One region of the Brevibacillus sp. FW301-21C12A genome, then DNA from elsewhere that is predicted to be linked to it. Evidence: a T-box and tRNA genes for the amino acid it is inferred to sense, from the RefSeq annotation. Region 1 holds a T-box; the other holds one or more tRNA genes.
What was found. The T-box of region 1 lies ahead of serS (serine--tRNA ligase). A T-box ahead of a tRNA ligase gene usually reads a tRNA of that ligase, here a tRNA-Ser.

Region 1 (15,064 bases):
CAGCGCATGGACATTCCAAAGGCGTCATCGATACCGTAAAAGCGATTCGCAAAGAATATCCAAACCTGACCATCGTGGCAGGAAACGTTGCGACTGGACAAGCTACCCGTGACTTGATCGAAGCAGGGGCATCCGTTGTCAAAGTCGGGATTGGTCCTGGCTCCATTTGCACGACCCGCGTCGTAGCCGGTATTGGTGTTCCGCAAATCACTGCCATTTACGATTGCGCGCAAGTAGCTCGCGAGTACAATATTCCAATTATTGCCGACGGCGGCATTAAATACTCCGGCGATTTGCCAAAAGCAATCGGGGCAGGCGCTTCGGCGATTATGATCGGCAGCCTGTTTGCCGGAACAGAGGAAAGCCCGGGCGAGTTCGAGATTTTCCAAGGCCGCCGCTTCAAGGTGTACCGCGGAATGGGCTCGATTGGCGCGATGAAAGCGGGCAGCAAGGACCGTTATTTCCAGGAGAACGAGCAAAAGCTTGTTCCAGAAGGAATCGAGGGCCGAGTTCCTTACAAGGGGCCATTGGCAGACGTGACCTACCAGTTGATTGGCGGGCTGCGCGCAGGTATGGGCTACTGCGGAGCGAAAACGATTGAAGACTTGATTCAAAACTCGCAGTTTATCCGTATCACAGGTGCGGGCTTGCGCGAAAGCCATCCGCACGACGTGCAAATTACGAAGGAATCGCCAAACTACTCGATTTCATAGGTTAAAAGGAACTACCCCCCTTTCTGGAGAGAAAGGGGGGTTTAGTTTAAAAGGCAGCTAGTGGCAAGCAAAATTCATACAAGCCACGGTGAACGTACACTATCTTCTATAAACAGCAATTTCACCCTCGGAGGAAATATTTCCTATTATTTTCAGGCGATAGTTTCCTGGATCCACGGAAACCGGGTCTGTATAATCAGTGTTACCTTTTGGAGCAGCTAATTTGCCTAATTTAATTGTTTTTTCTACTTTGCCATTTTCGCTTAATTTTTCGATGTAAACCGTTATGTCACAATTACTTTTTGAAGCAGATAATCCAGCGTTAGCTTTTCCAAAGAGATGGAAGGTGTCGCGACCAATATATGTGCCTCCCTGTGTTACACTAAAAGCTCTCCAGTCAAGCTCAATGCTCATCGTACCAATGTCCTTTTTAATTTGTTGTTCCACAAGGGAAGCGTTATCACTTTTTTCAACTGTTGCATGAGCAGAGACTGGATTGATAACAGCCAAACCAAGAACGAGTGAAGCAAAACTAAATAGCACTTTCTTCATGAGATAAGCCTCCTTGATTCATTCAATATATTACCAATTTTACCATAAAATATTTGAGTTTCAATTATATATTATATATCCAATCAATTACCTATTAATGAGCCTATTTGGACTTCAATGCGATCGTAATGGTATGTTAAACTTACACTTGGTGCGCAATTACCTTATGAACTAATGACAGAAACTGGAGAGTGAGAAGAAACTATGAAGCGAACTACTTGGAAAAAACGACTGACAGGTTTTATCCTTTCTGTCGCAATGTTTGCAACCGGAATGGGAGGAGCAGCGACGAAGGTGGAAGCAGCACCTGCAACTGATCTACAACTGGCAGCCAAATCTGCCATTCTGTTAGAGGCATCGACAGGAAAAATACTATACAGCATGAATCCAGATGCCCCTCTGCCTCCTGCTAGCATGAGCAAGATGATGGCAGAATACCTTGTACTAGAAGCGGTTAAGGAGAAAAAAATCAGTTGGGATGAGAAGGTACCTGTTAGTGAATATGCCTTCTATGTGGCAAGAATCTCGGATACCTCTGGAGTGTACCTGAATCTAGGGGAGTCCTTCACGGTTAGGGAGCTGTACAATGCCATGGCTGTCGTTTCTGCCAACGACGCAACTGTACTGCTTGCTGAAAAGATAGCGGGCAATGAAGCGAATTTCGTGCAGATGATGAACAAAAAAGCTGCCGAGTTTGGTATGAAAAACACCTCTTTCGTCACATCCAGTGGCTTGCCAGCGAATGAACTGGGGCCGTACTCCATCAAGACCGATCAAGTGGAAAATCTAATGTCCGCTCGTGATTCGGCCATCCTCGCCAGAAACCTGATTCGTGATTTCCCGGAAGCGTTGGAAGTATCGAAGATCCCGCGTTTTACCTTCCGTCCCGGTTCTAAAAATGAATTGAAAATGGCGAACAACAACTGGATGTTGCCTGACCTCCCCAATTACTATCCGGGTGTAGACGGATTAAAAACAGGTTATACACAAGCAGCAGGTAATTGCTTTACTGGTACTGCAGTTCGTGATAACATGCGCTTGATTTCTGTTGTAATGGGAACAGACAGCAAAACAAAACGCTTCGTGGAAACAAAAAAGCTTTATGATTATGGATTCAGCAATTTCAAATTAACGAAGCAATTGGACAAAAATGTTTCTGTAAAAGGTTTTGAAACTGCACCTGTAACGAACGGAGTAGAACTCAACGTACCCGCAGTAACTGCCACCGAAGTAAACATGCTGACCAAAATCGGAGCAGAGACAAAATTCACGCCAACCGTTACGTATCAAGAGCTGACCGCACCAATCAAGCAAGGCCAGGTGGTCGGTAAGCTCGTACTGAAAGAAGAAGGAGCGAAAGACGCCGACTACCTGCAGCCGGAAGACGCGGCAAAAGCAGGCGCAGATATAGTAGCCAGCCAGGAAGTCGAAGAGGCGAGCTGGATTCGTTTGTTCTTCCGCAGCATCATTCAATTTTTCAGCAATTTGTTCAGTAGCGGAACAGGAAATTAAATAATGGTTGTTTTCCCCCTCATCTATCGTTTACAATGACGATAACAAGGAACCATAACAGAGCATAACAGTTACGGTTCTGACTTCATGATGTAGGGGGAATTTTCACATGGTACAAGTAGGAACGTCCCGCGTAAAAAAAGGTATGGCTGAGATGCAAAAAGGCGGCGTCATCATGGACGTCGTAAACGCTGAGCAGGCAAAAATTGCTGAAGCTGCCGGTGCCGTAGCTGTCATGGCATTGGAACGCGTACCTTCTGACATTCGTGCAGCCGGTGGAGTAGCTCGTATGGCTGATCTCAGCATTGTGGAGGAAGTACTGAACGCTGTTTCGATCCCTGTTATGGCAAAAGCTCGTATCGGACACTTTGTCGAAGCGCGCGTACTGGAATCGATGGGTGTCGACTATCTGGACGAGAGCGAAGTTTTGACCCCGGCAGATGATTTGTACCACATCAATAAAAAAGAATTTACCGTGCCGTTCGTATGTGGCGCGCGTGATCTGGGCGAAGCTCTTCGCCGTATCGGTGAAGGGGCGTCCATGATTCGTACCAAAGGCGAGCCAGGAACCGGAAACATCGTAGAAGCCGTTCGCCACATGCGCACGATGATGGCTCAAATCCGCAAAGTGCAAGCGATGTCTTACGATGAGCTGATGGCAGAAGCGAAAAATCTGGGTGCCCCATACGAGCTGCTGGAACAAGTACACAAAACCGGCAAGCTGCCTGTAGTGAACTTCGCGGCTGGTGGCGTAGCGACTCCGGCAGACGCGGCGCTGATGATGCAGCTCGGTTCTGACGGCGTGTTTGTCGGCTCGGGGATTTTCAAATCGGAAAACCCGGAGAAATTCGCCCGCGCGATCGTTGAAGCGACTACGCACTACACAGACTACGAACTGATCGCTCGCGTATCCAAAGGTCTGGGAAGCGCCATGACGGGAATCGAGATTTCCAAAATTCGCGAAGCAGACCGCATGCAAGAGCGCGGCTGGTAAGGTGAGCAGAATGAAAATCGGTGTACTCGCTTTGCAAGGGGCTGTAGCAGAACACTTGCGCATGCTGGAAGAAGCAGGGGCGACAGCCGTTCCCGTAAAAAAGGTGGAAGAACTGGACGAGCTGGACGGATTGGTTCTCCCAGGCGGAGAAAGCACGACGATCAGCAAGCTGATGCACAAGTACGGATTCATGGAGGCGCTCCAAGAGTTCGGAAAAGCAGGAAAGCCGATCTTCGGCACTTGCGCAGGCGCGATTCTTTTGGCCAAACAGATCGAGGGGCAAGATGATTGCCATCTCGGGCTGATGGCTATCAAGGTGGAGCGCAACGCGTTTGGCCGCCAAAAGGAGAGCTTCGAGGTGACAATGCCTGTGGCTGGTGTGGGTGCAGATTACCCGGCAGTGTTCATCCGGGCGCCATATATTATGGAAGTCGGAGAAAACGCAGAAGTGCTGGCCAAGTACGAAGAAAAGATCGTGGTAGCACGAGAAGGCCACTATCTGGCGGCCGCCTTTCACCCGGAATTGACGGAAGATGCAAGACTGCACAAATACTTCCTCGACATGGTGAAAGAATACAGAAGCTAATAAAAGCCAAGCTTGCATGAAAAGATCGGCATTGACAAAATGCCGGTCTTTTCTTTTTGGTACAAGATGATGGCGGAGCGCCCTTTACATACGTATAGAACCTGTAGTACAGTTAACAATAGAAGTATGTATGAATGAGAATGCGATGATGAGAACAAGTACTTCACATCAACCTGGTGTAGAGAGTCGGTGGTAGGTGCGAACCGATCCGGTATGTGAGGGAATCCATCTCGGAGTGGCAAAGGAATGAACTTTGCCCGGAACCGTCCCGTTATGACGGATGGAGTGGATAGATGCGCCAGGGTTGGGCATGTATCAACGAGGGTGGCAACGCGGGTACACAACACTCGTCCCTTATTAGGGGACGGGTGTTTTTTGCATTTTTATTATGGATTCGGAGGGATTCGAACATGTTGGACGTAAAAGTACTGCGGCAAGATTTGGAGGAAGTAAAACGCCGTTTGGCGCATCGCAATGAAGATATTTCCGCTCTGGATCAATTTGCAGAGGTCGATGAAAAACGCCGCCAAGTGATTCAGGAAGCAGAGGCGCTGAAAAATAAACGGAATACCGTGTCTGAGCAAGTAGCAGTCATGAAGCGGAACAAAGAGAATGCCGACCACCTGATCGCGGAAATGAAAGAAGTAAACGAACGCATCAAGAAGCTGGACGAAGAGCTGCGCAAGCTGGATGAGCAGTTGGAATTCATTTTGCTGAGCTTGCCAAACCTGCCGCACGAAAGCACGCCGATTGGGACTTCTGAAGACGACAACGTGGTGGCATGGACGTGGGGCGAGCCGCGCAGCTTTGGCTTCGAGACCAAACCGCATTGGGAGCTGGCCAGCCAGGCAGGGATTCTCGATTTTGAGACGGCTGCAAAAGTAACCGGAAGCCGCTTTGTCTTTTACAAAGGACTGGGAGCTCGCCTGGAGCGCGCATTGATGAACTTCATGATGGACCTGCATGCCACTGAGCACGGATACGAGGAAGTCATCCCGCCATACATCGTAAACCGCGCAAGCATGACCGGAACCGGACAGTTGCCGAAGTTTGAGGAAGATGCTTTCAAGCTGGAGGGACCAGACTACTTCCTGATTCCTACCGCAGAGGTGCCTGTCACCAACATGCACCGGGATGAAATTATGGATGGAGCAGATTTGCCGCGATACTATGCTGCTTTCAGCGCTTGTTTCCGTTCGGAAGCGGGATCGGCTGGTCGCGATACACGCGGGCTGATTCGCCAGCACCAATTCAACAAAGTGGAGCTGGTGAAATTCGTCAAACCGGAAGATTCGTATGATGAGCTGGATAAGCTGGTGAAAAACGCAGAGAAGGTACTGCAACTGCTTGGACTTCCGTACCGTGTCATGAGCATGTGCACGGGCGACCTCGGATTTACGGCAGCGAAGAAATTCGATCTGGAGGTATGGATTCCAAGCTCGAATACGTACCGCGAAATCTCGTCTTGCTCGAACTTCGAAGACTTCCAGGCTCGCCGCGCCAATATTCGTTTCCGCCGCGACACCAAATCGAAGCCGGAATTCGTGCATACACTGAACGGCTCGGGCCTCGCCATCGGCCGTACAGTAGCGGCGATTTTGGAAAACTACCAGGAAGCGGACGGAAGCATCACCATTCCGGAAGTGCTGCGTCCGTACATGGGCGGAGTAGCAAAAATCGAGCCGAAATAAGCGGGGGGAAGAACCCCATAAATAAGCACAGCAGCCTTTGATCTTTGTTTGGATCAGAGGCTGCTTTCTTTTTGGGCGGCGAAAAGGCGAGAGAGCAGGGGGAAAAGGCAGCTTGGAAAATGTGTTCTAATACAGTTATAATTTTTAGAAAATTGTGTTGCATTGTACTAATCTCTGTTATATAATAAAAACAAATCAAAAGAATATTGTTTTAATACAGATATGGAGGGAATGGGAAATGGACTGCTATCGGTGTGAAGGAAACGGCGAACAGAATTGCCCACGATGCGGAGGCGTTGGTCATGATGACAACGGAGCGGCTTGCCATCATTGCTTGGGGGACGGACATGTGAGCTGCAGTCATTGCAGTGGCAGCGGATATCAGGATTAAGCCATTTTTTTTGAACCTTCTGTACTATAATAATTCGGAAAAATTCGATCTGTACCATAATAATTCAGATGTTATCAAGGGAAGGTGAACAGGTTTGACTACGATTCCAACCAATCCATATCCGCTGGAAATTCAGATTACCGGCGAGATGCGCTCCGGCTTCGAGGATATTCTCACACCGGAAGCGATCCAGTTCGTCATCAAGCTGGAGCAAAAATTCGGCGACAGAAGGCAGCAATTGCTTGCCGCTCGCGAGGAACGCCAATTGAAAATAGATGCGGGGCAACTGCCTGACTTTTTGCCGGAAACAGCCGAGATTCGCAACGGAGATTGGACGGTAGCTCCGCTTCCGCATGATCTGCTGGATCGCCGAGTGGAGATTACCGGGCCGTCCGGCGACCGCAAAATGGTTATCAACGCACTCAATTCGGGCGCACGTCTCTTCATGGCAGACTTTGAGGACGCAAACTCGCCTACTTGGGAAAATACGATTCAAGGCCAGATCAACATGAAGGACGCTGTCCGCCGCAACATCTCATACACCAGCCCGGAAGGAAAGCAATACACCCTCAATGAGAAGACAGCGGTATTGATCGTACGGCCGCGTGGCTGGCACCTCGACGAAAAACACATCCTTCTCGATCAAAAGCCGATTTCCGGCAGCCTGCTCGACTTTGGCCTCTACTTTTACCACAACGTCGATGCCTTGATCGCGAACAAGACAGCCCCGTACTTCTACTTGCCGAAGCTGGAAAGCCACCTGGAAGCGCGCCTCTGGAACGATGTATTTGTGTTCGCTCAGGAGGAGCTGAATATTCCGCGCGGGACGATTCGGGCGACGGTTCTGATCGAAACGATTCTCGCTGCCTTTGAGATGGATGAGATTTTGTATGAGCTGCGGGAGCATAGTGCAGGCCTGAATTGCGGGCGTTGGGATTACATTTTCAGCTACATTAAAAAGCTGCGGAATCAGCCGGATGTCATCACCCCTGACCGGGCGCAAGTGACGATGACGGTTCCGTTTATGAGGGCCTACACCACTTTGGCGGTGAAAACGTGCCACAAACGCCAGGCTCCTTGCATCGGCGGGATGGCGGCCCAGATTCCGGTGAAAAACGACCCGGTCAAAAATGAAGAAGCGCTCGCCAAAGTACGCGCTGACAAGGAGCGGGAAGCTTACGACGGGCACGACGGCACGTGGGTAGCCCATCCCGCACTGGTGCCTGTGGCGATGGAAGTTTTCAACCGTTTGATGAGAGAGCCGAACCAAATCTGGTATAAACGCGAGGATGTGCAGGTGTCGGCAAGCGACCTGCTGGCTGTACCAGAGGGCGTCATCACAGAAGAAGGCGTGCGCACCAACATCAGCGTAGGCTTGCAGTACATCGAAGCGTGGCTGCGCGGGTATGGCGCAGTGCCGATCCACAATCTGATGGAGGATGCGGCGACCGCGGAAATTTCCCGGGCTCAGGTGTGGCACTGGATTCGCCATCGACAAGGTGTGCTCCAGGATGGCCGAAAGATCACCGAGGGTCTGGTCAAGCAATGGCTGAGCGAGGAATTGCAGGCATTGAAACAAGCGATTGGCCAGGAACGTTATGAAAACAGCAAATTTCAGGTTGCCGGCGAGCTGTTCCTGAGGCTGGTGACAGAGGACGACTTCGAGGATTTTCTGACTGTACCGGGCTATCGCTATCTTTAATAACAATCATAAAAAAACGAGTGGGGGAAAAAGAAAATGAGCAAACAAACAAAGCAGGAAGCGATTCAACAGATTGAACAAAGCTGGCAAACCGAGCGTTTCCAGGGAATTACCCGGACGTATTCGGCTGAGGACGTTTACCGTCTGCGCGGGTCTGTGCAAATCGAGCATACGTTGGCTCGGTTGGGTGCGGAGCGACTGTGGAACCTGCTGCATACCGAGCATCACATCAAAGCGTTGGGGGCTTTGACCGGGAATCAGGCCATCCAGCAAGTAAAAGCGGGACTGAAGGCGATTTACTTGAGCGGCTGGCAAGTGGCGGCAGACGCGAACCTCTCCGGTCAAATGTATCCCGATCAAAGCCTCTACCCGGCAAACAGCGTTCCTCATGTCGTAAAAAGAATCAACCAGGCTCTGCAGCGTGCAGACCAGATCGACCAATCCGAAGGCGGTACAGATACGTACTGGTTTGCTCCGATTGTCGCTGACGCGGAAGCGGGCTTCGGCGGGCCACTGAACGTGTTTGAGCTGATGAAAAGCATGATCGAAGCGGGAGCTGCCGGCGTGCATTTTGAAGACCAGCTCGCTTCCGAGAAAAAATGCGGCCACATGGGCGGGAAAGTGCTGATCCCGACGCAGGCTGCTGTCCGCAACCTGATTTCCGCTCGCTTGGCTGCTGACGTCATGGGCGTTCCGACCATCATCGTAGCGCGTACAGACGCAAACGGCGCTTTCCTGATTACGAGCGACGTCGATCCGCAAGACCAGCCGTTCCTCACCGGCGAGCGCACTCCAGAAGGCTTTTTCCGCCTCCGCGGGGGGCTGGACGCGGCGATTGCCCGCGGACTCGCTTACGCTCCGTATGCAGACCTGATCTGGTGCGAAACTTCCGAGCCAAACCTGGAGGAAGCACGCCGCTTTGCAGAAGCGATCCATGCCCAATATCCAGGCAAGCTGCTGGCCTACAACTGCTCCCCGTCCTTCAACTGGAAGAAAAAGCTCGACGAGGAATCGATCGCTCGCTTCCAGGAGGAGCTGGGAGAGATGGGCTACAAGTTCCAGTTCGTAACGCTCGCAGGCTTCCACGCCCTGAACTACGGCATGTTCGAGCTGGCGCGCGGCTACCGCGATCGCGGAATGGCTGCTTACTCCGAATTGCAGCAGGCTGAATTTGCAAGCGAGGTTCACGGCTATACCGCGACTCGCCATCAGCGTGAAGTTGGCACTGGCTATTTCGATGAAGTAGCGCAAGTGATCGCTGGCGGAACTTCTTCGACCACAGCTTTGACCGGGTCGACAGAAGAAGAGCAGTTCGCTCACAACTAAACAGAAGAAGCACGATAAACGGACTAGGGGCGCGACTACCCCTAGTTCTTCTTCGTTTTTCAACAAGAGTGAAAACGATCATCGCTTTTTTCCGGACGCGACGCGGTTCTCTGGCAGCAGAGGGCCGCTTTTCTTTTTTCACAGAGTCTTAATCGCTTCTTTACAACCCATTTATATCAGTTTCATTTTGGTTGTTTACGATGATAGACGAAAAAACAAAACGATCAAACACAAATAAAAACGAAAAGGAGCCTTAAAAGATGAGAGGGAACCAGTTGGGCTGGAAACGAACCGTTGCTGTCGTAACATCCGTTTTACTGCTTGCCGGATGTGCCACCGAGACGAAATCAGACGCTACTCTGGATACGTCGCAATTGACCCTGGAGCAAATCGTGGAAAAAGCGAAGCAGGAGGGCGAAGTCAACTCTGTAGGGATGCCGGACACGTGGGCAAACTGGGGAGAGACATGGGGCAATCTTCAGAAGGAATACGGCTTGAAGCATACGGACACCGACATGTCGAGCGCAGAGGAATTGGCCAAGTTTGAAGCAGAAAAAGAAGACGCCACAGCAGATATCGGCGACGTGGGCATCGCATTTGGACCGTTAGCCAAACAAAAAGGGCTGACGCTGCCTTACAAAACCTCCTACTGGAACGACATTCCCGACTGGGCAAAGGACGATGAAGGGCACTGGGTGCTCGGCTATACTGGAACGCTCGCTTTTCTCACCGACAAGACCAAAGTGCAAAATCCTCCCAAGTCGTGGGCTGATCTGAAAAGCGGAAGCTACAAGATCGCGATTGGCGACGTCATGAAAGCGAATCAGGCGCAGTTTGCCGTTCTGGCCGCCGCTTATGCCCACGGGGGAGACGAGAAAAATATTCAGCCCGGCGTTGACTTTTTTGCTGACCTGGCGAAAAACAAGCGACTCAGCACGAGCGACCCGAGCCTTGCCAATCTGGAAAAGGGCGAAATCGAAGTCGCCATCGTGTGGGACTTCAACGCGCTCGGCTACCGTGACAAAATCGACAAAAACCGCTTTGACGTCATCATCCCGGAAGAAGCATCGGTCAGCAGCGGGTACGCTACGCTTATCAACAAGTACGCCAAGCATCCGCACGCCGCGATGCTGGCACGTGAATACATCCTCTCCGATGCCGGACAGTCCAATCTGGCTCGCGGCTATGCCAGACCCATTCGCGCGAATGCCAAGCTTGACGAGTCTGCCAAGGCCAAGCTGCTCCCGGAAGAAATGTACAAAAATGCGCGTCCGGTTGGCAATTTGAATGCATGGGAAGAGACAGCGAAAAAATTGCCGCAGCTATGGCAAGAGCAGGTGTTGATCCATGTCCGCTAACAAGCTCGCCATGATTGTGCTCGACGGATTGAGATTCGACACGGCTGTCTCGCACATGGGGTACATGCATCATCTGGTCGAGTACGGCTTCGCTGCCCGCTTCCAGGTTCGCTCGGAATTGCCCAGTCTCTCCCGGCCTTTGTACGAGGTTCTTTTGACGGGAACCCCTGCGTGGAAAAACGGGATTTCCAGCAATCAGGCGGTGCGGCTTTCGCATCAGGAGAGTCTGTTCCACCTGACGCGCAAAAACGGGATGTCCAACGCTGCTGCCGCTTATTGCTGGGTGAGCGAGCTGTACAACAAGGCTCCGTTCAGCCCGTTTCACGACCGCATCCAGTTGAACACGGACAAGCCGATACAACACGGGATGTTTTACTGGGAAGATCACTATCCGGATACTCACCTGTTTGCCGACGCCAACTTTTTGTTGCATGGATTCAATCCGGATTTTCTTTACGTCCACTCCATGAACATTGACGATGACGGCCACAAGCATACGGCTGATTCCGCGCGCTATCGCAACCGCGTTCTGGCGGCAGATTCGATCCTGGCAAACGTGCTTCCCGCGTGGATCGACGCGGGCTATCAAATAATCGTAACAGCCGATCACGGAATGACAGCGGACGGAAATCACGGCGGTACGTCTAGCGCTGACCGGGACGTTCCCCTGTTTGTCATCAGCAACCGGGTATCTCCGGGGATACGCGAGGTGGCGATCCCGCAATTGCAGGTGGCTCCGCTTGCCTGCCAACTGCTCGGCATCTCCCCCTCGGAAGCGATGCAGCCATTGACGGTATCCGGGCAGAGCAAGACGTCTCCCTGAGGGGGCGTCTTTTCCGCTCAGAAAGGAGCTTTTGCGATGAAACGATTTGTCAGCATGCTTTTGGTCACGACGATTCCGTTTTTTGCGATAATCGCGCTGTTTCTGCTCGCCCCGTTGTTTTCCATGATCGGTGGGAGCTTTCAGGCCGAAGGGGACGGCGGTTTTACATTCAGTCACTATCGCGAGATTTTTGCCAATCCGTACTACTTGCAGGCGTTTGAAAACAGCGTGCTCATCTCGCTCTTGTCTTCGCTCATCGGAATCGTCGCTGCTGTTTTCGCTACCTATGCGATTACCCGCTTCCCGCAGTCTCTGCAACAGCGAGTGCTCGTCATTACGAACCTGACCTCCAATTTTGCAGGTATCCCGCTCGCTTTTGCCTTCATTGTCCTGTTGGGCAACAGTGGCCTGTTTGTTTTGCTCGCGAAGCAACTGGGGATTGATTTCGGACAATCGTTTACGCTTTATTCGTGGAGCGGGTTGACGCTTGTTTATATTTACTTTCAACTGCCTTTGGCAGTGATGCTGCTGTATCCTCTGTACCACGCCATTCAGAAGCAGTGGATGGAAGCGGCCGAGCTGCTTGGGGCAAGCCCCTGGAATTTTTGGCTGCGGATCGGTTTCCCGGTACTGCTGCCAGGCATCGTCGGCACATTCAGCATTTTGTTTGCCAACGCGATGGGGGCCTATGCTTCGGCTTACGCGCTCACCGGGAGCAACTACAATCTCGTGCCGATTCGGATTGGCGCGCTCGTCTCCGGCGACATTTTTGCCAGACCCGAGCTTGGTAGCGCGCTTGCTGTCCTGCTCGGCCTGACGCTTGCCGCAGCCCTGCTCGTGAACGAGTGGCTGACGCGGAAGATACGGAGGGATTTGTCTTGAAGCGGATTGGTTTGCCGTCCTTGTCGTTTGCGTTGGTCATGCTGTATTTGTTTTTGCCTGTAGCGGCTACCGTGCTGTATTCGCTGGCAACCGAGTGGAACAGCACGGTTTTGCCGGAAGGGCTTACGGGAAAATGGTTCGCGGAGCTGTATGGCGACCCGCGGTTTTTGCAGGCATTCGGACGCTCCTTTTTGCTTAGCTCCCTGACGACTGTCGCTGCCGTCGTCATTATCGTTCCGGCTGTTTTTTCAATCGTCGTCTACGCTCCCCGGCTGGAGAGGCTCGTTCAGCTTTTTGTCATGCTCACCTACGCCGTTCCGGGTGTCATTATGGCGGTCGGCCTGATTCGCACTTATTCAGGCAGCGGGATTCCGATGATTTTCATCACGGCCGGAGCGTATCTGGTCGGTCTGCTGCCGTATCTGTATCAAGGAACGCGGAACAGCCTGCTTGCTCTGCAAGCCCGTTCGTTGATGGAGGCGGCCGAGCTGCTGGGCGCGAGCCGCTGGCAGGCGTTCGTGCGGATTATCGTTCCGAATATCATGTCCGGGATTCTCGTGTCTGCGCTCTTGTCGTTCTCTATTTTGTTCGGGGAATTTGTCCTGATTAACATTTTGGTGGGCGGCAGATTCGAAACCTTGCAGTTGTATTTGTACGCCAAGCTATCGACAAGCGGGCATATCGCCAGCGCGATTACCGTCACTTATTTTGCCCTGATGGCTGTCATCACCGGGCTGATTGTAAAATTCACGCGCCGAAGTTTCGCACGCAAGGAGGTTTCTTGATGAGTTACGTCCAAATCGAACATCTGTCCAAAACCTTTCACGGCCAAAACGTGCTGAAGCAGCTCGAGCTTGCCATTGAAAAAGGCGAGCTGGTTACCTTGCTTGGCCCCAGCGGGTGCGGCAAAAGTACGTTGCTCCGCATCCTCAGCGGTCTGACTGCCCCTGATACGGGCACGATCTACATTGACGGCAAAGACGTGACAGACGTGTCGCCCAAAAACAGGGAGATCGGCATGGTGTTCCAATCGTATGCGCTTTTTCCCAATCTGACGGTCAGTCAAAACATTGCCTTTGGCCTGGAAATGAACAAAATCCCGAAGGCGGACATTCGGCAGCGCGTGCAGGAAATGATCGAACTGGTGGGGCTTACGGGAAAAGAGCAAAACTATCCGCGTGAATTGTCTGGCGGTCAGCAGCAGCGCGTGGCACTCGCCCGTTCTCTGGTCACGCGGCCCAAGGTGCTTCTGCTGGACGAGCCGCTCAGTGCGCTGGATGCGCAGATTCGCAAAAATTTGCAAAAGCAACTGCGCACGATTCAACGCGAGCTGAACATGACGACGGTGCTGGTGACGCACGATCAGGAAGAGGCCATGGCTGTCAGTGACCGCATCTACATCATGAATGGCGGACGAATCGTTCAGCACGGCAGTCCGCATGAGATATACACCCAGCCACGCTCGGAATTTGTCGCCCGTTTTATCGGGAATTACAACGTACTGACCGCCGAGCAGTTGAACCGAATCGCGCCTGATCTGGCCGCTCCGGCAGCCGAACGCTTCGCCATCCGTCCGGAGACGTTTCGCGAACAGCGGATGGCTGCGGAGGACATCCGCTTGACCGGAAATATTGCCCATGTAACCATGCTCGGCAACGTTACCCGTTACGAGCTGAACATTGGCGAAGTTCCCGTGCTGGTGGACTCCCTGCACCTGTCCTATGAGCCGGAGCAGGCAGGCGCAACCAAAACATTGTACTTATGTCCCAAGGATGTGATTCCGCTTTATGACACTATTGCCTGAAGAACGACAGCAAGTGATTTTGGACGAACTGAACCGCCACGGTAAAATTCAGGTGATGAATCTGGCCAAAAGCCTGGCAGTGACGCCGGAGACCATCCGACGCGATCTGGACCAACTGGAACAGCAGCGCATGCTAAAGCGAGTGTACGGAGGAGCCATCCCTTATCATTTGGCGAATCGGGAGCCGCACTTTGAAAAGAAACAGGCGATTCAACAGGCGGCGAAAACGAAAATCGGGCAAATCGCGGCTGAGCTTTTATCTGACGGAGACACGATCGCGCTCGACGTCGGGACGACGACACTGGAGCTGGCGCGTGCGATCAAGGGTCTAAACCAGTTGACGATTGTCACCAATTCGCTGCCTGCCGCTTCTTTGTTAAACGAGCTGTTGGAAGCGAACCAATTCAACGGGCAGGTAATTATGCTGGGCGGCCTGACCCATCCCGCGCAACAATCCGTCGCCGGGGCGTTTACGTGCGAGCTGCTCTCGCGCTTTCATTTTGACAAAGCGTTTATTTCCTGCGGAGGAATGACGGCTGACGGCTTTACCGACTACGACATGGAAGAAACGTTGTGCTCGACCATGATGGTGCAACGCGCCGAGCAAGTCTACGTATTGGGGGACGCCTCCAAGATCGGCCAAACGCAATTTTTCCGCATTTGCGGCTGGGCGGATGTCAGCGCGGTCGTCTGTGACCAGCCGATGCCGGATGAATGGCTCTCGTCGGGC
Region 2 (15,064 bases), on a different contig from region 1:
CGGTAATTTCCAAATTAGTCCTCATATTACGAAAGCGGGGGAGCACAAGTCAAGACGTGGCGACGATTTTGCCAAAAATAGCGGGTCGTAATACTTTTGCCATGTTCAGCCATGGAAAAATCAGCGAAGATAGCAGCAAGAGAAAGCCGTCGCGTTGTCTGCTGGCGCGGCTCGGCAAGGAGAGGAGCAACAACGAAAATGAAAACGATCGATCACGGGAATTGCCATCGGGAAGTGCAGCTTGGCGCTGGCTCCGTTCACGTGTTTGCCAATGACGAAGTGTTTGCCACATTTGGGCAGCGCGTGTTCGAGATGGCGGAACATAACTTGCGCATCCCTCGCAATGTGTACTTTTCCTATACGCCGGATGCCCATGTCGGAATCGGGACGTGCATCGGGACGACGGCCGTCTGGAATATGCATGACGGGTTTGTGTCGCCCTCGATTGTCGGCTCGGATATCGGCTGCGGCATGCGCGTGCACCTGACGCCGCTGCATCGGGATGAGCTGAAAGACAAGCAATTGAAGCGCGAGCTGATTCAGGCGATTGAAACGTACGTGCCGACGACGGAGCGCGGGCAAACGAGCTACACCGATATTTCCCTCGAAGAAGTGGTGAAGCATGGCCTGAACGGCCTGCCTGCCGCGTATTTGGCGGAGCCGGCGGGCGAGCCGGGCGGGGTGAGCCGCTCCTTGACTCATGTGGAAAAGCATACATTTGCCTTCGATCACGCGGCGCTTGCGCACATCCCGGCCAAGTCGTGGCAAAGAGCGTGGGGACAGCTCGGCACGCTCGGCGGCGGGAATCATTTTATCGAAATCCAGTCGCTCGAAATCGCGGAGGACAACCGGGAGATCGCACAGGAATGGGGCTTGTTCGACGGGCAGGTCGTCATCATGATTCACTCCGGCTCCCGCGCCTGGGGCGCCATGCTCGGACGGGATTACACGAAAAGCTTCAAGGAAGCGATGTTCAAGTGGGGGATTGAAAATCCGGAGCCGAGCCTGGTCTACGCCCCGATTGATACAGAGGAAGGCAAGCGATATTTGAACCTGATGTACTCGGCCTTGAATTACGCGGTGGTGAACCGCCATCTGATCGGCTATGCGGTCGAGCGGGCTTTCCGGGACGTGCTGGGAAAAGACTTTTCCACGCCGGTCCTGTACGATTTGATGCACAATTACGCCTTGCAGGAATATCACCGCAACACGCCGATGCTCGTCCATCGCAAAGGGGCGACCAAAGCGCTTCCGGCTGGCCACTTCCAAAATCCGAAGGCGTACAAAGACGTGGATCAGATTATTGATTCCGTCGTGGGGGCAAAGCTGGCGACAGTCGTAGCCAAGTGCAAGCCGCTCGTCGCGATCAAAGGAGTATGAGCCGAGATGGTTTCCGCTGCCGGGCGGGAGCCATCTTTTGCTTTCCTTTTGGCAAAATAGGTTCGAATGTAACATAAATTGCACCGCTTCCCCAACCGATATGAGAAAAGAGACCAAATAGGGGAGATAGGGGAACAGCTATGGCTACATACTACTACTTCACCTGCCAAAAGTGCCGGACCCGGGGGGGAGTTTTCGGCGAACAACCTTGGGGGTGGGGGAACTTTGACATGATCGAGTCCTTTAAGTTCCTGGCTCATCACATTCGCACGTGCGGGGAGGAGCACATCCGCGTCATCTCGGAGGAAGTGGACGAATACATCGATCAGCTTCACGGAGAGTACAACACGTTCCTGGAGCAGACGAAGCATATTTTTCCGCACTCGAAGGATTGGGAGTTTCTCGACCGCTGGAAGTCGCTAAAAGTTGAGGAATTAAAGGAAAAATGGGTAGAGGAAAACCGGATTGCCCACCCGGATGACCGCTTGAAGATTTACGGCACGCTTGTGGAAGTGGAAGTTTTGCAAAGAAGGGCCGGACGCGTTTCCTTCCTGGCGACCGTGACGGACCGTGAGAAAACAGCGTGGAGGCTTTCTGCCACCATGCCCGAATTGCCTGCGCTCGAGCAATCCTATATCATCATAGGAGTAAGACAGGATCATCCGGAGCTGGGGGAGATTGTGGAAGTGTTCAAGATGATTCCCCAGTCTGCAGATACGAAAGAGAGGGATCGCTAGGATGAAGCTTGAGTCCATCGGCAAACTGCTGGAAACAGTACGAAAGCGCAATCCGCTGGTGCACAACATCACAAACGTTGTCGTGACCAACTTCACGGCCAACGGCTTGCTCGCCCTCGGCGCGTCACCTGTCATGGCTTACGCCGAGCAGGAAGTCGCTGATATGGCGAAAATCGCAGGGGCACTCGTCCTGAACATGGGAACGTTGAACGAACGCGAAGTAGAAGCGATGCTGATCGCCGGAAGCTCGGCCAACTGCCACCAGGTCCCGGTGCTGTTTGACCCGGTAGGCGCAGGCGCAACCCCGTACCGCACGGAAACCGCGCAAAAAATCGTGCGCGAGCTGGACGTGGCCCTCATTCGCGGAAACGCGGCAGAGATTGCCAACGTCATCGGAGAGGCGTGGGAGATCAAAGGCGTGGACGCAGGCGAGGCGGGCGGAGACGTCGCAACGCTGGCAAAAGCGGCGGCGCAAAAGCTGAAAACGGTCGTGGCGATTACCGGAAAGGTCGACGTCATTGCCGACGGCAGCCGGGTGTACGCCATCCATAACGGCCATCCGATCTTGACCAAAGTGACAGGCACGGGCTGCTTGCTGACTTCCGTGATGGGCGCATTTGCCGCTGTGGAAAAAGACACGCTGTTAGCCGGAGCCGCCGCGCTCGTCACATACGGTGTCGCCGCCCAGCTCGCCGCGCAAAAGACGGCCGACGAAGGGCCGGGCAGCTTCCAGATTCAGTTTTTGAATGCCCTGTCCGTCGTGACCGCCGACGATGTGCACCGCCTGGGGGTTATCGAGCAGGTGGGGCTGTAGGCGAAAAGCGTGTAGGCGTGCAGGCATCTGTCCGTGCGATTTGCGGCAGCCTGTCGTTGTTGGGGGAGAGGGGATTCCTCCTGTTCCAGTTAAAATTTCTTCGTATTTTAAGAAGGAAGCGGATAAGGAGAGAGCTAAGAGAGTGGGTGCGTGACGAACAGGGGGATGCAGTGGGCTTCGTGCGGAGCGGCCGCGTGACGGACAGATGGATGTAAAGGGTTTTCGTGCGGAGCGGCCACATGCCGGACAGGCGGAAGTAGCGGCATTCGTGCGGAAGCGGCCACATGCCGGACAGGCGGAAGTAGCGGCATTCGTGCGGAGCCGTCACGCGCGGGACAAGCGGAACTAGCAGGCTTTTGTACAGAGCGGCCCGCTACTCGCAAGCCGCCACTCCGTTGCTTCGCTTTGCCATGCGCGGTTTGCATGGCTTTTTTGTACCGTAAAAAATCCCCTGGTTGCCCAGGGGACGAAAATGATCGTGGCTATATGGCTAGGATTAGGATAGGTAAGTTAGGGCGTAGCTGTAGTTTCGCAGCGTATAGGATAACAGCTTCTTCTGGTGCTCCGAGAGCGCGAGGAATACAAATTCTACTTGATCATTTTCAAACGGGCGGACATAAAAGCAGGAAATTCCATGACAAATAATTTCTTTCTTTAACGTCAGTGCTGCACTGGCATCGGTTCGTATATGCACTTCCACGGCCTTGTACCCTCCTTGGACATTCACTAGAGTACCAAAAAAAGCCAAAGGAAAAACACGGGAGTTATGGCAGATTCATGTCCAAGGTGTTACCATTTTTTGTATGAAGAATGACAATCGTGACAATTCGCAAAACAGCCTATTTCAAGTCGTCCGGAATGCATTTGGAGCGGGAAAAATAGGCGGAAATCATCGCGGCCACCCTGCCCTTTTCCGTGTTCATGTCGATTTTGTTTTGCAAGCAGCGCAAAAGCTCCTGGTCGCAGCTACAGGAAAAATAGCCGCGCTTTTGATAGCAGCGGTCGTGCTTTTTGCAGCAGCGGTCGATATCGTCAATCGGGGCGCCCGGCCCCGAACAGCCCGGGCCGCACCAGTTTCCGTACAAACAAGGAATCCGACCTGCCCGCCGTCTTCTTCTGCCCACCAGCCATCACTCCGCATCGTCAATGATTATTGGTAGCATATTGGAAAAGCGGGGAAGTTGCTTTAGGCAATTTCCACGAAAATTGACGCAAAAACTTGCGAGGCAGAGCGGAGAGAGGGTGGTGTCATGGCGGTCGCTGCCAGGACGAGAACGCCAGCGGGGAGCCGCTTCGTTTTCACAGATTTGCACGCAGAAAAACTTTTAAAATACTCCTTGAAATCGGCTGTTAGATATGATAGATTAGTTCTTGCCCGAGCGATATGCGAACAGGGCAAGCGGAAAATTTGGATGGATGTCCGAGCGGCCGAAGGAGCACGATTGGAAATCGTGTAGGCGGGGTCGACCCGTCTCGTGGGTTCAAATCCCACTCCATCCGCCATCATGGCCCGTTGGTGAAGCGGTTTAACACAGCAGCCTTTCACGCTGTCATACAGGGGTTCGAATCCCCTACGGGTCACCTAGTTCCCCCCGCAAAGCGAAGTGGATGCGTTGTAACAACGCCGAGTACTTTGCGGGGCCCCAACAACTGGTTGGAACCCGACTTTTGTCGGGGAAGAGTGGAGGCTTAGCTCAGCCGGGAGAGCATCTGCCTTACAAGCAGAGGGTCGGCGGTTCGATCCCGTCAGCCTCCACCATTTTCATATTTGCGGTCGTGGCGGAATTGGCAGACGCGCTAGATTCAGGTTCTAGTGGTGGCAACACCGTGGAGGTTCAAGTCCTCTCGACCGCACCATATCGTAAACGACAGGTTCCAGTCTGCTTTTGTGGCAGGCAGGGGCCTTTTTTGTTAGGCGTTCGCGCTCTCTCCACTGGCGCTGCCATATTCGGCGCGGCCGTTTCGGAATGGCCGAAGCGTACGGCAAACACCAACGGCTTAGGCATGGACAAAGTGGCCCGCGAGACTTGTTGATTGTACAAGGCGTCTCGCGGGTTGTTCGTTTCTTCTCCTTGAAGCGGCTCCCCCTGCCATGCCAGCACCTTGTCCCCAAAAACGTGGCCCCAACAGGTCGCTTGGGCAAGATATGGTATAACTAAACTAAAAAGAAAGAGAACGCAGGAAAGAGGTTGCATGCATGGACTCGGTTCTTCACGTTTTAAAAGAGTGCAGTCTCCTGGCGTGGGAAAAAGGGAAGCCGTCCCTGGAAGTGGCGTTCTCGTCCCCGACGATGCTCGCCCCGCTGTCAGGGCGAATGCGCATGCAGGACGGCAAGCGGACGGTTTGGCTGGGCCCGGAACAAATCGTGCTTTTGCGTCCGGGCCACTCGGTGACGATCTGCGCCGACAAAAACGAGAGCCCGCCTGTTTGCCGCCTGTCCTTCGAGAGCTATCGGCTGGCGGAGCACGACGATGAGCAGCTCGTCTACCGCAACGACCGCAGTTGTTTGCCTGCGAGCGGCTGGGTCACGAATCGACTGCCGTATCGGGCAAATGTGCTGCTGAACGAGCTTTCGCACGCGTGCCAGCAAGCGTCCGCCCACGGCCAGACGGCAGAGCAAAAGCAGCACCAGCGCTTGTTCAAAGAGCTGATGGAGCTTGCCCTTCAGTACGAAATTACGCCTGAACTGGATTGGGAGCCGTCGATCCAGAAAGCGATAACCTATATCGAGGAAAACTACCGAAGCCCTATTACCCGCCCCGAGCTGGCGCGGCTGGCCGGATTTCATACAAGCTATTTTTCGACCTTGTTTGCGAAAAAGCTGGGGTGGGGCTATTCCGAATATTTGAATCGCGTGCGGATCGACCGCGCCAAAGAGCATTTGCTGACGTCGGCCATGACGGTCAACGAAATTGCCGCGAAGGTCGGCTATGCAAACGGCGAGTATTTGAGCCGAAAATTCAAGCAACTGACCGGCATGTCCCCAGGCGAGTTCCGCAGTCGGCCGATTCCGAAGCGAATCGCCGCCTTTCAATTCGTGGGCGATTTGCTTGCGCTCGGTGTCACGCCTGTCGCCACTGACGATGAGCTTGTGCGCGGAGCGCTGCTGTTAAAAGAGGAACTGCAAAATGTTCCGACGGTCAACGGCGCATACGACGACGAGCAGCTCGCCAACCTGAAAGCGGATCTCGTCCTGGCTCCGACCTACTTTTATTACACGCCTGGCAGGATGAAGCGACTGCAAAACATCGCCCCGGTGCTGGCGCTGGAATGGGACAAGCTGGACCCGCTCGCGGAGCTTCGGCTGGTCGGCAAGCTGATTGGCAGAGAGCGGGAAGCGGAGCGATGGATCGAGCGCTATCAGGCACAGGTCGAAACTGCGAGAAAACAACTGCAAAAGCTGATCGACAGAGGGGACACGGCCGCCGTCTACGAGCTGCGCCACGATGGCGTCTTCATCTGGAACAAAACGGCGAGAGGGGCGTACAACCTGTACGACGCCCTTGGCTTCCGTCCGCCGGAGAGCGTGCACAGGGACGTGCTCGTGCCTGGACGGCATCTCTGGATTGCAGCAGACAGGCTGCCCGAATACGCCGCAGACCATATGTTTGTCATTGATGCCCGCGATGACCATGGGGCGGGTGTGCATGGCCTGAGCTTGCCAGCCTTCGAAAAGGCTCCCGGACAGGTGTATGCGCTGGAGCTGAACGAATTTTGGAGCAGTGACGGCTTGGCGCTAGAGCGCCAGTTGCACATCCAGACAAATTGCTTGCTCCGCGGCGGCGCAGAGTGAACATTTGTCCAGAAAAAACGGCAACTTTATGAAATAGACGGTGTATGGAAAAGCTTGCTATGATGGGTACGGATTTTATTGATAAGGTCGTTTCCCATTTTTAGCAAGAAGGAGCTGTACAGGATGAAAAGAAACAAGGTTGGAGCACACAGAGCGCCTGGCATGCTGAGCGCCTTACTATTGGCGATGGCGGTATTGCTTGCGGCTTGCGGTGGAGCCGGAGGGGGCAGCGGGGCCTCGCAGGAAAACGCAGTAGAGGGGCAAACAGCGGCAACGGCTGCGACGAGCGGAGAGGCCAAGCCGTCTACCCGTAAAGTAAAGACGGTCAACGGAGAAATTGAAATTCCGGCCGAGCCAAAGCGCATTGTCGCCCAAGGATATTTGGCTACCTTCCTGGCACTCGGGATCAAGCCTGTCGGGGCACCGTTCTGGGATATCGACTCCCCGCATATCAAGGCACAGACAGAGGGCATCGAAGACATCGGCACGATTGACGCCAGCAGTGTGGAGAAAATTTTGGCCCTGAATCCCGACCTGATCGTCACGCTGAGCGACGACCCCACGCTCTATGAGCAGTTGAGCAAAATCGCGCCCACACTCGTTTTCGTCCATACGACATTCAAAGACTCGCGCGAGCAAATCCGCACGTTCGGGGAGATTCTCGGCAAGGAAAAAGAAGCGGAAGCCTGGATTGCCTCTTTCAACGAAACGGTAGAGAAAGCAAAGCAGCGCATCAAGGGAGTCGTCGGCGAAAACGCGACGGCTGCGATCATGGGCGGCTTCGACAAGCAACTGGTGGTGTACGCCGACGGCCTTTGGCGGGGAGCCGAAGCCATGTACAAGCATCTTGGGCTGAAGCGACCGCCGCTGGTGCAAAAAAGCGTAGACGAGGGCAAAGAGCATGTGACCATCTCGTTAGAGCAGGTCAACGAATTTTCCGGCGACTACCTTTTTGTGGAGTCGGGCAAGCAGGCGGGACTTGATCCGAGCAATCCGATCTGGAACACGCTGGACGCAGTCAAAAACGGCCGCGTTTACCAGATGGATACCGACTATTTTTGGCCGTACGACCCGATTGCCGTAAAAGCACAAGTCGATCTGATTGCCGACATGCTGGTCGAGGGCAAGCATCAGTTTTGACAGCGGAATATTTCCTCCTGCCATCTGGATACATGCTGAAATCAGCCCTCGAGCCAGCTTACGTGTACGAAGGCGATGAACCTGCCCGGCTGGTTGCGCTCGTAGAGGCGGGAATCGGCATCGCCTTTATCCCTTGCACGGGAAGGAGCTTGCACGAGCAGGTCCACTATTTGCGGGTAGAGGGCTGCAATTTGGCGCGCGAGATCGCTTTGCTCTGGCACAAGAGCCGGTACATTTCCCGCGCTGCCCGGGAGTTTCGCGAGATCGTGGAGGAATACTTTGCGGACGTCACGAGCAATGCGCTGCTGTCCTTTTGCAAACCGGATGCTTTCCGCTTGGAGCGTGGAAAATGACAGGCAGACGGGCGGCCACGACAGCCAGGTCAGAGCCAGTCTGCTGCTGTTTGCCACACAAGAAAGAATACGAAAACCCACCTTTACGAGCGGGCCGCAACATCTGGCGCGGCGTGGTCGCTCCACTCGTAAAGGTGGGTTGTTCTGTCTCGCGTTACGGGGCGAGTTCCAGGTCAGGTGCGGACTGGGCGTTTTCTGCCGAAGACTCGCCGCTGCTCGATTCATCTGCATTGCGGGGAGGGGCAGCGGTGCTGAAAGATTCGGCTTCGGCAAAATTCGTCTGCTCGATGAGCTGTGCTGCCAGCGCCTTAAACTTTTCTCCCATCTGCTCATCGAGCCTGCCCATCGTCTGTTCCAGTGCGGCCACTTGCTCGCGTTTGGCTGTTGCCGTTTGGCCTGACAAAGCCCGGCTTTCGTCCAGCTTGATCTCCTGATTCAACACCCGGATGCCGCGGGCGATTTTATGTTTCTGGGCAGAAAGCTGTTCGAGCTGCTCCAAGTTACCGGACAACGCCATGAAATGCTGCAAGGCAGGTTCTTCGGCAGTCTGGTTGCCAGCGTCAGCGGGTTTTTCAGGAGTCGGCTGTTTGCTGTCTGCATCCTGGACGAACGTCTTCTGCATTTCATCCAGCTTGATTTGGCTGATTTGTTCATCCAGAGCGCGAATTTGCTCATCGAGCGCCTTGATCTGCTCCTGGATGCCCTGGGCTTGCCCGCCCGATTTCAATGCTGACTCATATAATTTGCTTTTGCTCTCTTGCAGCTTTTCCCGTTGGGGCTGCAACGATTGCATCAGGTCATTTTTTTTCGACTGGTTGTTTTTCGCAAAAAGGCTGCGAGCCTGGGAACTGACAGTGACGGAATCGGCTTGTTTTTTTTGCTGCCTGTCCGCTACTGCCTGATTTTCAGCCCCGTTGCTTAAGCGAAGGGGGCTTTGGGGGTGCAGGGCGTGCGACATGGAAATTTTCACATGGGTTCCTCTTTTCCAATCAGCGGTAATGCTGCTTCTCCTGTTACCATCGGCTATATTTTTCCATTTGTGTATAGGAATTGCGGACAATGGTTAAAGTTTTTTTGAACGGAGAAGGCCGCAAAAAACAGCCTGCCTATCATGAACTAGGGCGAATTTCCGCGAACGGCTCGGAGGAAGCAGGATGTTTTTCTTCTATATAATATACAAAGGACAGCCCGCGCCGTCGCGGACGGACAAGTTTGTGCTTGTCGACCCGAGCCTATACACAACGGCTTTATATGGCGTCACTTTCCATATCCTTGACTTTTTTTTCACATATGTTACAATTACGCTTGTAAAAGAGGTCCGAAAACCACTTTTCAGCAATGCGAACCTGGCAAGCGACAGCTTGCGCAAAAGGGGACAGCATTTGTTTTGCGGGTGTAGTTCAATGGTAGAACTCCAGCCTTCCAAGCTGGTCGCGTGGGTTCGATTCCCATCACCCGCTCCATAGCGTTTGGCGGTGTAGCTCAGATGGTCAGAGCGTTCGGTTCATACCCGAAAGGTCGGGGGTTCGACTCCCTCCGCCGCTACCTGATTGATTCCACACATGGCGGTCGTGGCGAAGGGGTTAACGCACCGGATTGTGGCTCCGGCATTCGTGGGTTCGAGTCCCATCGATCGCCCCATAGTAGAAACAGCAAAAGCCCAGCGAGATTCCTGCACGGATCTGGCTGGGCTTTTTGTATGCGCATTTTCAGGACGAGTTTCTCGCTCGCTACATGTTGCGGTGCAGCATGGCAGTGGTCCGAGCATAGGCACACACGCGATCGACCGCCCCGCCTTCATGCGGCGAAACATGCAGGCGGTGCGAAAAAAGCATACAAGCGCGCGCACGAGAAAGGTTCGCGGCGGGGCGACACAGTTCCTTACGCGGCCAAGAAGCTGCCAGCGGGAGCTTGTTTTTGCCTGCTTACGGAAAAGGATGCGGCTGAAAAAAGTGAATCCGGTTGCCAAACGGGTCTGTCACGCACACCTCGCGCGTTCCCCATGGCGTTTTTTCCAGACCGGGCCGGGCGTATTTGTACGACTTGCCGGTAAGCGTCTGGTGCAGCAGCTCGATGTCCTCGACCTGCACGCGGACAGCCGCGCCCGGACAGGCGTCTCCGTGATGTTCGGTTAAGTGCAGCACGCACTCGGGCGACGAGACTTGCATGTACAGCGGAAAATGGTCCTCGTAGCGATGCTCCCAATCGACCTGAAATCCGAGAAAATCGACGTAAAACTCCTTCGCTTTTGCTTCGTCAAAAATGCGGAAGACAGGCGTGACGGCAAGAGTCATCTGTTCACAAACCTCCTTAATGCAGTAATCGTGGACAAATGCAGCCCTTCGTGAAAAATCGTCCGCACCAGCACCTGGGCGATGGTGTGCATGCCAGATTCGGTGGCAGGAAATGGTTCCTCCAGCCGCTCCCCATAGGCGGAGCGAATTTGCTGAGGCTGTTCTTCCAGCAAGGCGAGGATGGTTTGCAGGGGAGGGGGAGGAGATTGCCAGTCTGCCGGTTTGGTCCCGTAGCCGAACCATTCGCGGAAGCCGGGCGGAATCGGAGCCTCCTCTTTCGTCAAGTGCTGCAGCCATAAGTATTGATCCAGATAGATGTGTCCCAAGTTCCACAAAATATTGTTGGAAAAGCCCGCCGGGACGATGAGCGCTTCTTCCTCTGACAAGCCGTTTACCGCCTCCAGCACTTCCTTTCGATAATCTTCCAACTGCTGAAAGAGGACAATATGCCGTTTTTCCATACCTCTGTTCCCTCCTGATTTCGCTTCTTCTTACCATTCCATGCCACCGCCGCTTTCTCCTATCCGCGAGAAGGGAAAGGCACAGAAAAAAAGCGTGCCGGGTCCCCGGTGGACCGACACGCTTGATTCAATTACATGCCTTTTTTCTCCAAGACATGGGCGGGCGCGAAAAGCCTGCGCCATTTGATTTGCGGCACGCAGATGGCCGCGAGGATCATCAGAACGCCGCCCCATTGGGAAAGCGTCACGTTTTCTTGGAGGACAAAGCAGGACAAAAGCACGACGGTTGGCAACTCGACGGCACTCAAGATCGTGGCGAGGCCGTTGCCGATGCGGGGGACGCCTACCGCCAGGCAAAAAATCGGGATGACCGAGCCGAATACGGCAACGAGCAAGCCGAGCGGAAGCAGTCCGTCCATCAGCCGTCCATTGAGCAAAAAAGTAGGCGGGTAGACGATGGAGAGCATCACGGCTGCCATGCTGATCGTAATCGCGCTGCGCAAATAAGGATTCATGCCCGGAAGGACGCGCCCGCTGAAGAAAATGACCAGCGCGAACGTTGCCCCCGACAACAGGCCGCAGACCAGACCCGTGATGCTGACGTTTTGCAGCCCGCCTTCGCTAAGACCGCTGGCCAGCACCGTCCCGCCGCCGAGCATGAGCAGCGATACCCATTTTTCTGCTGTCGGCCATTTGCGGTCGACGAGCGATTCGAGCAGGACACCGATCCAGGTGAACTGGAACAACAGCACGATGGCGAGCGAAGCAGACACGCGACTGACAGCCTGATGGTAAAAAATACTGGTGGAAGCCATCATCAGGCTGACTGGCGCCAAAATCAGCAAATATTTCCAACGAAACCGTTCCCGCGAGAAGAACAAGGCCGCAATCGACATAATCAAGCCGCCGAAAATCAGTTGGCTCCCGCTCATTTCAAAAGGAGTGAAGCCAAGGGCGAACGCGTGCTTCATGAACAGGGACAGCACCCCGTAGCTGCATGCGCCGAGCAAGACTAACAAAACAGAACGCCAGTATGTCATAGGTAAAAATTCCTTTCTTATGACTAAACTCGGTTGAATAATGCCTATTGTACACCAGCGTTAAAAATGGTACAATAAAAAATTTGATATCACTTCATTGTGTTACTGAGGTAATCAGATGTCTTGTTACATCGCTGCCATGGTAGCGAATGAAAGTGTCTCGAGCGCTTATATTGGTGATGAATACATAGCCGATTGGCGACAATTCCGTTACACTACTCTATAGGATGGGCACATGGCAAAATCAGTGGAGGAAGAAAAATGAAACAGGGGATACTTTACGCGTTTGCCGCGTATTTTGCATGGGGGATGCTCCCGCTGTACTGGAAGCTGTTCCAGTCGATGGGCGCATGGGAGATTTTGGCGCATCGCATCGTCTGGTCTGTTCTTTTTGTCGCAATCATTATTCAGGTAACGAAACGCTGGCGCGCGATGTGGGGATCGGTATCCGGAGGCAAAATAGCCGCGGCGCTTGCCATCTGCTCCCTGCTCATCAGTGCGAACTGGCTGATCTACATTTGGGCGGTAAACAACAACCAGGTCATGCAAACGAGCCTTGGCTACTATATGAATCCGCTGTTTACGGTGCTGCTCGGCGTGATCTTTTTAAAAGAAAAAATGCATGCCGGACAGTGGGTAGCGCTGATTCTGGCTGCCTGCGGCGTCCTGTTCATCACCGTGCAATACGGCGAGTTTCCGTGGATTGCCCTCTCGCTGGCGCTCACGTTTGCGTTTTACGGCCTGGCGAAAAAGGTGGTGAAGATGGAGGCGATGATCGGGCTTGCGTGGGAGACGCTGTTCGTCGCGCCAATCGCGCTCGGCTATCTGATTATGCTCCAGGCCAACGGGACAGAGACCGTGACGACTTTGGCATGGTGGCAGATGTTGTTGCTGGCGCTGGCCGGAGTCGCGACGGCGATGCCGTTGTACTGGTTTGCGCAAGCCGCGAAGCGCTTGCCGCTCTCGATCGTCGGCTTCATCCAGTACGTCTCGCCGACGATTACGCTGCTTACCGCTGTGTTTTTGTTCGGAGAGCCGTTTACGACGACGCATCTCATCAGCTTTTCGTGCATCTGGTCGGCGCTCGTCATCTTTACCGTAAGCTCGATGCGCAAAAAGCCGGCGACGGTTCCGCTCAAGCCGGAAGTGGCGATCAAAAAGCAAGCGTGAGATTAGAGAAAAAAACTCCTGACCGATTCCGGGACGATGCTCTCGGCGGGTCAGGAGTTTTTGTTTGCGAACCGCTGGCCTTAGCCTTGGTGCTTGCGGCGGTATGCGCCGTGGTTGGTTGGGCCGACGTATTGGTTGAGGGCAAAGGAGTGGCGAATCGCTTCTGTAATAAATTCCTTCGCGACTTCGACGGCTCCGCGCACGGAATTGCCTTTTGCCAGCTCAGCGCAGATCGCAGCAGAGAAGGTGCAGCCTGCTCCGTGCGTGAATGTAGTGTCAAAGCGCTCGGATTCGAGCACTTCGATGTTTTGCCCGTCGTAGAAAACGTCGACAGCATTGCCGCTTTGCAGCTTGGTGCCGCCTTTTACCACGACGTAAGAAGTGCCGAAGTCATGAATGCGTTTTGCCGCTTCTTTCATGTCTTCTACGCTTGTCAGCGCGCCCATTTCGCTGAGGATGCCCGCTTCGAACAAGTTTGGCGTGGCAACCGTCGCACGCGGGAGCAGCACTTCACGCAGGCTGATGGCGATTTCCGGATGGAGCGCTTCAGCGCCTTTACAGATCATCACCGGGTCTACGACGACATTTTTCAATTGGTATTGCTCTATTTTGCGGGCAGCGAGGTCAACCAGCTCGGTGGTGCCAAGCATCCCGGTTTTGACTGCATCGACGCCGATTCCGGCGAGCACCGTTTCGATCTGTTTTTCCAGAATAGCCACATCGATCGGGAACACTTCATGGAACCAGTCATTGTGCGGGTCTTGGGCCACGATAACAGTAAGGGCTGTCATTCCGAAGACGCCAAGCTCCTGAAACGTTTTGAGGTCTGCCTGTTGTCCAGCACCGCCGCTGGTATCGGAGCCTGCAATGGTAAGCGCTTTTTTCATTGTCATTTTGATTATCTCCCTCTTGTGCAGCAGCGAAGTGAATGCAGAGCTTTACTGTCATGCACTGTAATGTCTCCCTCTATATTAAGAGGAAAAAAACAGCGGTGTCAATAATATCCCCATAAATAAAAAACCGCTTCCCGGGATGAGAAACGGTTTTCATTATGTAGACCATGTTAGCGGGAGGCAGCGTGATGAAAAGAAAAGCTGATCGGCGTAGACAGGGAGCGGGAGCGTTTGGTCGCGAGCTGTTTGGCCTGTTTGGCTGCTTCGAACATGCTCGGCGCCTTGATGATTTCTACCCATCTGCGAGTTGCGGTTTCAAATAAAAAGCGATAGATTGTCATCGGTCATCGCCCTTTCGTGTTTTCTTCACACTCATATTGTAGTACGTATTTGGCAGCAGTTGGTTACGCGTTTGTTACATGATTTTGAAAAAGCTGTTGCATTTGTGTGAAGGCGAAATAGTTTTTGTCAAGTCCGTTACGTTTTTCGACTTTTTACGTCTTTAGTATGAGAAAAGAACGAATGAGGTGCTGTAAAGATGGCCAACACAACGGGAGAGCTGACAGTAACCGGAGTCAATCACAGCTACGGAACGGGGAAGATCAAGGTTCCGGTGCTGTTTGATATCAACCTGCACGTCAACCGGGGCGAGTTTGTCGCCTTGTGCGGTTCGTCCGGTTCAGGGAAGTCGACGCTGCTGAATTTGCTCGCTGGTCTGACCAAGCCGGAGGAAGGCAGCGTGATGGTGAGCGGCGAGGAAATCTCCAAGTTTAACGAAAATGAATTGTGCCTGTTTCGCCGCAAGCACATGGGCTTCATTTTCCAGTCGTACAACCTTTTGCCTAACTTGACGGCGCTGGAAAACGTGGAGCTGCCGTTGATCTTCGCGGGCGAAAGCGTCAAGAAGCGGCGGGCGAAAGCAAAAGAGATTTTGCATCGGGTCGGACTGGAAGGACGGATCGACCACCGGCCGAACGAGCTTAGCGGTG

Region 2: it encodes a tRNA-Ser, which carries the amino acid that the T-box ahead of serS (serine--tRNA ligase) is inferred to sense. The anticodon was not compared.

What each region holds. Positions count from the first base shown of each region.
Region 1 is NZ_JBYTBG010000013.1:2,171-17,234, forward strand. It holds gene guaB (IMP dehydrogenase) at 1-713, shown strand, start outside; gene AC3WQH_RS10490 (hypothetical protein) at 813-1,265, opposite strand; gene AC3WQH_RS10495 (D-alanyl-D-alanine carboxypeptidase family protein) at 1,470-2,777, shown strand; gene pdxS (pyridoxal 5'-phosphate synthase lyase subunit PdxS) at 2,887-3,771, shown strand; gene pdxT (pyridoxal 5'-phosphate synthase glutaminase subunit PdxT) at 3,782-4,357, shown strand; T-box leader at 4,494-4,715, shown strand; gene serS (serine--tRNA ligase) at 4,768-6,048, shown strand; gene aceB (malate synthase A) at 6,534-8,141, shown strand; gene aceA (isocitrate lyase) at 8,178-9,467, shown strand; gene AC3WQH_RS10525 (ABC transporter substrate-binding protein) at 9,728-10,825, shown strand; gene AC3WQH_RS10530 (alkaline phosphatase family protein) at 10,815-11,648, shown strand; gene AC3WQH_RS10535 (ABC transporter permease) at 11,685-12,530, shown strand; gene AC3WQH_RS10540 (ABC transporter permease) at 12,527-13,315, shown strand; gene AC3WQH_RS10545 (ABC transporter ATP-binding protein) at 13,315-14,334, shown strand; gene AC3WQH_RS10550 (DeoR/GlpR family DNA-binding transcription regulator) at 14,318-15,064, shown strand, end outside.
Region 2 is NZ_JBYTBG010000003.1:18,120-33,183, forward strand. It holds gene AC3WQH_RS02840 (RtcB family protein) at 199-1,380, shown strand; gene AC3WQH_RS02845 (hypothetical protein) at 1,611-2,117, shown strand; gene thiM (hydroxyethylthiazole kinase) at 2,119-2,931, shown strand; gene AC3WQH_RS02855 (hypothetical protein) at 3,137-3,280, shown strand; gene AC3WQH_RS02860 (hypothetical protein) at 3,428-3,631, opposite strand; gene AC3WQH_RS02865 (phospholipase A2 family protein) at 3,771-4,055, opposite strand; tRNA gene AC3WQH_RS02870 (tRNA-Ser) at 4,342-4,434, shown strand; tRNA gene AC3WQH_RS02875 (tRNA-Glu) at 4,439-4,512, shown strand; tRNA gene AC3WQH_RS02880 (tRNA-Val) at 4,615-4,690, shown strand; tRNA gene AC3WQH_RS02885 (tRNA-Leu) at 4,702-4,788, shown strand; gene AC3WQH_RS02890 (helix-turn-helix domain-containing protein) at 5,129-6,724, shown strand; gene AC3WQH_RS02895 (ABC transporter substrate-binding protein) at 6,848-7,864, shown strand; partial or broken gene AC3WQH_RS02900 (LysR family transcriptional regulator substrate-binding protein) at 7,837-8,217, shown strand; gene AC3WQH_RS02905 (hypothetical protein) at 8,372-9,187, opposite strand; tRNA gene AC3WQH_RS02910 (tRNA-Gly) at 9,607-9,680, shown strand; tRNA gene AC3WQH_RS02915 (tRNA-Met) at 9,689-9,762, shown strand; tRNA gene AC3WQH_RS02920 (tRNA-His) at 9,783-9,858, shown strand; gene AC3WQH_RS02925 (glyoxalase superfamily protein) at 10,143-10,511, opposite strand; gene AC3WQH_RS02930 (DinB family protein) at 10,508-10,972, opposite strand; gene AC3WQH_RS02935 (EamA family transporter) at 11,104-12,012, opposite strand; gene rarD (EamA family transporter RarD) at 12,274-13,182, shown strand; gene pdxK (pyridoxine/pyridoxal/pyridoxamine kinase) at 13,263-14,075, opposite strand; gene AC3WQH_RS02950 (hypothetical protein) at 14,246-14,416, opposite strand; gene AC3WQH_RS02955 (ABC transporter ATP-binding protein) at 14,614-15,064, shown strand, end outside.